2 regions of the Clostridium sulfidigenes genome follow, and region 2 is predicted to be linked to the other one. Evidence: predicted binding sites of a transcription regulator. Region 2 holds the regulator's gene; the other holds the start of a gene.
What was found. Region 2 encodes Rex, which represses fermentation and respiration genes when NADH is low (regulators of the CRP and FNR family bind a similar motif). Its sites were predicted from a motif close to ATTGTTAANNNNTTAACAAT; they were not measured.

Region 1: a site for Rex is predicted at 1,205-1,224, ahead of ACTNBA_RS11465 (acetyl-CoA C-acetyltransferase). Genes of this name have one in related genera too.

Annotation. Positions count from the first base shown of each region.
Region 1 is NZ_JBQHQR010000008.1:171,064-173,482, forward strand. Features, by position in the region: gene ACTNBA_RS11465 (acetyl-CoA C-acetyltransferase) at 1-972, opposite strand, end outside; gene ACTNBA_RS11470 (sigma-54 interaction domain-containing protein) at 1,376-2,419, opposite strand, start outside.
Region 2 is NZ_JBQHQR010000002.1:183,414-185,832, reverse strand. Features, by position in the region: gene abc-f (ribosomal protection-like ABC-F family protein) at 1-258, opposite strand, end outside; gene ACTNBA_RS02750 (redox-sensing transcriptional repressor Rex) at 707-1,357, shown strand; gene ACTNBA_RS02745 (short-chain-enoyl-CoA hydratase) at 1,601-2,380, shown strand; gene ACTNBA_RS02740 (acyl-CoA dehydrogenase) at 2,417-2,419, shown strand, end outside.

The DNA.
Region 1 (2,419 bases), on a different contig from region 2:
TGATTGTGCTGCAAAAGCTTCATTAGCTTCTATTAAATCTAAATCTTCAACTGTTAATCCAGCTTTAGATAAAGCTTTGCTTGTAGCTTCGAATGGTCCATATCCCATTATTTGTGGATCAAGACCTGCTGATGCATAAGATTTTATAGTTGCAAGATAGTTAACTCCTAGTTGTTCAGCTTTTTCTTTAGACATAACTATGAACATAGCAGCTCCATCATTTATTCCTGAAGCGTTACCAGCAGTAACTGTTCCACCTTTTTTGAAAGCTGGCTTAAGTTTTCCTAATTTCTCTATTGTTGAACCAAATTTAGGGAACTCATCTGTATCAAATACAATTGGATCTCCTTTTCTTTGAGGTATTTCAACTGGTACTATTTCATCTTTAAATCTTCCTTCTTTTACAGCTTTTTCAGCTTTTAATTGGCTACTTAAAGCAAATTCGTCTTGCATTTCTCTTGTAAGACCCCATTTTTCAGCTATGTTTTCTGCAGTAACTCCCATATGATAATCATAGAACGCATCCCAAAGACCATCTTTAATCATAGTGTCAACCATTGTTGAATCACCCATTCTTTGTCCCCATCTAGATGTTGGTAATACATATGGTGCATTACTCATTGATTCTGTTCCACCACAAAGGATTACATCTGCATCTCCTGATTTTATTGCTTGAGCTGCTAATGTTACAGCTTTTATCCCTGAACCACAAACTTTATTAATACTAATTGCTGTAGATTCTTCTTTTAAACCAGCCTTTAAAGCTACTTGTCTTCCAACATTTTGTCCAAGTCCTGCACTTATAACATTTCCTATAATAGCTTCATCTATAATAGCTGGATCTATTCCTGCTCTTTTTATTGCTTCTTTTGCAGCCACAGCACCAATTTCTGCTGCTGATAATTTTGATAATGAACCTCCAAATGATCCTACTGCTGTTCTAGCAGCACTTACAATAACAACTTCTTTCATTTTTAACTCCATCCTTTTCTTAAAAATTTTTTCTTTAAATAATTCGTTACGTTAGAAACTATTTTATCCCCTGCTTATATATCTACATAGGGTTACAAAGTCTATGTTTATTACTCTTATTTATATAGCAGTTTCCATGCCAACTTCTACAATCCCCTAAATATCTACTTTCTCGTGAATTAGGGAAAATAACACTGTAAACTACAGTTTACGGTTTTTCCTTAAACAAATCTTTGTTAATATTATAACTTCAATGTTAAATAAATCACCTAAAGCAAAATCAATAATTAGCAGATTTTTTTCATCATTTATTAATACATTTAATCTATTTAAAGGGTTAATTCTCCAAAGTAAAACACACGTGTAAACTTAGTTTACATGTGTGTTTTAGTTTACACTTTTTTTAAAGTTCCATATTAAATCTCTTCATTTTCTTATAAAGACCTTGCCTACTAATACCCAAAACCTTAGCAGTTTCATTTTTATTACCATTAAGTTTCTCTAAAGTTTCTGTAATTACCTGCTTTTCTATTTCTTCTACTATGTCTTTAAGTTGTTTATTTTCATAATCAACCTTTCTTTTGTTACAATCTAATATCTTTGCTGGTAAATGCTCTGGTAATATTTTCAGCTCTGTATTAAGTAAATTTATTGCTCTTTCAATAACATTTTCTAGTTCCCTAACATTACCTGGCCAGTTATAACATTTTAGATAATCCAAGGTTTCTTCTGATATACCTTCACTATATATTCCATACTTATTACATAGCTTAACTCTTAATGCCTCTGCAAGTGGTCCCACATCTTCAATTCTTTCTCTTAGTGCTGGAAGCTTAACATGCATAACATTTAATCTATAGTATAAATCTTGTCTAAACTTACCCTCTTGAGTTAACTGTAATAAGTTTTTGTTTGTAGATGCTATGATCCTAACATCTATCTTTTTTACATCATTACTACCCACTCTTACAATTTCTCTATCTTGAAGAACTCTTAATAACTTCACCTGCATAAAAAGAGGCATATCTCCTATTTCATCTAAAAGAATAGTTCCTCCATCTGCAAGCTCAAATTTACCCTTCATTCCTGTTTTTTTCGCTCCTGTAAATGCTCCTTCTTCATAGCCAAACATTTCTGATTCAAATAGTTCTGTTGGTATAGCTCCACAATTTATTTTAACAAAGGGTTTTCTGGCTCTTTTACTACTATTGTGTATGGACTGTGCAACTAATTCTTTTCCTGTACCACTCTCCCCTGTAATTAATACAGATGAATCTCCTCTTGCAATCTTCTCAGCAAATTTTATAGCAGTTAAGAAGCTTGAGCTATTTCCGATAATTTTATCAAAAGTATAGGTTGCTTTATTCTCTACAGTGAGTTCATTTTTATAAAATTGAACTTCTTTTTCTAAATGGGATATCTTACTACTTAATATTTTAAAATTATC
Region 2 (2,419 bases):
TTCAGTATATATGGTATTATCTGAATCTAGAGAAAGGTTTTGAGAAAGATATCCAAGTTCCTTTGATTTATCTATATATAGCTCACCACTATCATATTCCATTTGATTGGTTAAAATTTTAAATAGGGTTGATTTACCTGCACCATTAGCACCTATTAATCCTATTTTTTCACCTTCATTTACATTGAAGGTAATATCTTTTAAAATCATATCTATTCCGAAGTATTTACTTATGTTTTTACAACTTAAAACTATCATTTATTTCACCGTCCTACTAGCATTTTAACATGAAAGTTAGAAATTTAAAATAATTTGTATAGTACAGTGGAGGAATGGGTATTGTGAGTAATAGGAAACATTGTTATATATAATACAAAGAAAAGTAAAATTGGTATAAAAATTAAGTTTATGAGACTTTATATATTATTTATGATAAAAAGTTAAAAAAATTTATAATTTATATATACAATAAAGTATTTTAAATGTACAATATAGCATTATAGTTTATTTATTAAAAAATATATAACAAATCAATGGTAATATAGTATAATATCTATATGAATAAAACCTACGTTGAATATGAGATTAGAATAGTTATTTTAGATAATATTTAATAGAGAATTATAATATGAATAAGCATAAAAATAAAAGACAAAAAGAATAAACAAGGAATATATAAAGAATATATATAAGGAGTTGATAAGAGGTGGAGAAGAAAAGAAGCATTTCTATGGCTGTAATAAAAAGGCTACCTAAGTACTACAGATATTTGCGCGAATTAGATAAAAATGAAGTTGATAGAATATCCTCTAAAGAACTAAGTGAAAGAATTGGGTTTACAGCTTCACAAATAAGACAGGATTTAAATTGTTTTGGAGATTTTGGTCAACAAGGGTATGGATATAATGTTAAGGAATTATTATATCAAATCTCTGTTATATTAGGCCTTAACAAAGAGTATAACACTGTAATAATTGGAGCTGGAAATATAGGTCAAGCAATTGCCAACTATACAACCTTTGATAAGATGGCATTTAATCTTAAAGGTATTTTTGATGTGAATGTAAAACTTATTGGACTTAAAATAAGAGATATTGAAATTAGAGATATGGATGAGTTAGATAGTTTCTTACAGAGAGAAAAGATTAACATAGCTATAATTTGTGTTCCTAAAAATAGAGCCCAAGGGGTAGCAGATGTGGTAATAAAGAATGGCGTAAAGGGAATATGGAATTTTGCACCTATAGATCTAAAGGTTAACGAGGATGTTATTGTAGAGAATGTACATCTTAATGAAAGTTTAATGACTTTAAGTTACTTATTAAATGAGCGTGAAAAAGAAGAAGAATTCCTATAATACTAAAAAAAGACAATACGAATTTCTTAAAATTTGTATTGTCAGGAATTTTTTGAATTTAATTATATGAATTAAGTAAAAAGATTCATTAAAAAACATAAATAAAATATAAATTAGGTTGAAAAAGAATTATAAACAGTCTATAATAGTGATTAAGGTATTAGAACCTTAATCACTTTTTTGTTAAAATAATAACGATTTATGGCGGCTAACACCTGAAAAATTGCATGGGGGATTTTAAACATGGATTATAAGAACATAGTCTTGGAAAAAGAAGGAAATGTGGCTTTAGTTAAACTAAACAGACCTAAAGCATTAAATGCTTTAAACACAGAAACTTTAAAAGAAATTGATTGTGTTATCCAAGAAATTTCTGGGGATAAAGAAATTTATGCAGTTATTCTTACAGGAGAAGGTAAAGCGTTCGTTGCTGGAGCTGATATTTCAGAAATGAAAGAAATGAATGCTATAGAAGGTAAAGAATTTGGTATTCTTGGGAATGGGGTTTTTAGAAAAATTGAAAAACTTGAAAAACCTGTTATAGCTGCAGTTAATGGTTTTGCATTAGGTGGTGGATGTGAACTTGCAATGGCTTGCGATATTAGAATTGCATCAGTTAAAGCTAAGTTTGCACAACCAGAAGCAGGGCTTGGAATAACTCCTGGGTTTGGCGGAACTCAAAGGTTATCAAGACTTGTAGGTGAAGGAATTGCAAAAGAATTAATTTACACTTGTGACATGATCAATGCTGAAGAAGCTTTAAGAATTGGATTAGTAAACAAGGTAGTAGAACCAGAGACACTTTTAGATGAAGCAAAAGCTATGGCTAATAAAATAGCTAAGAATGCTCCTATAGCTATAAGCCAATGTAAAGCTGCTATCAATAGAGGCTTGCAAATGGATATTGATAGTGCAGTATTATATGAAGCTGAAGCATTTGGAATGTGTTTTGCTACTGAAGACCAAAAAGAAGGTATGACAGCTTTTGTTGAAAAGAGAGACAAGAATTTTAAGAATAGATAATCGAAATAGATAATCGTATAAGTAGGAGGTATTATAATG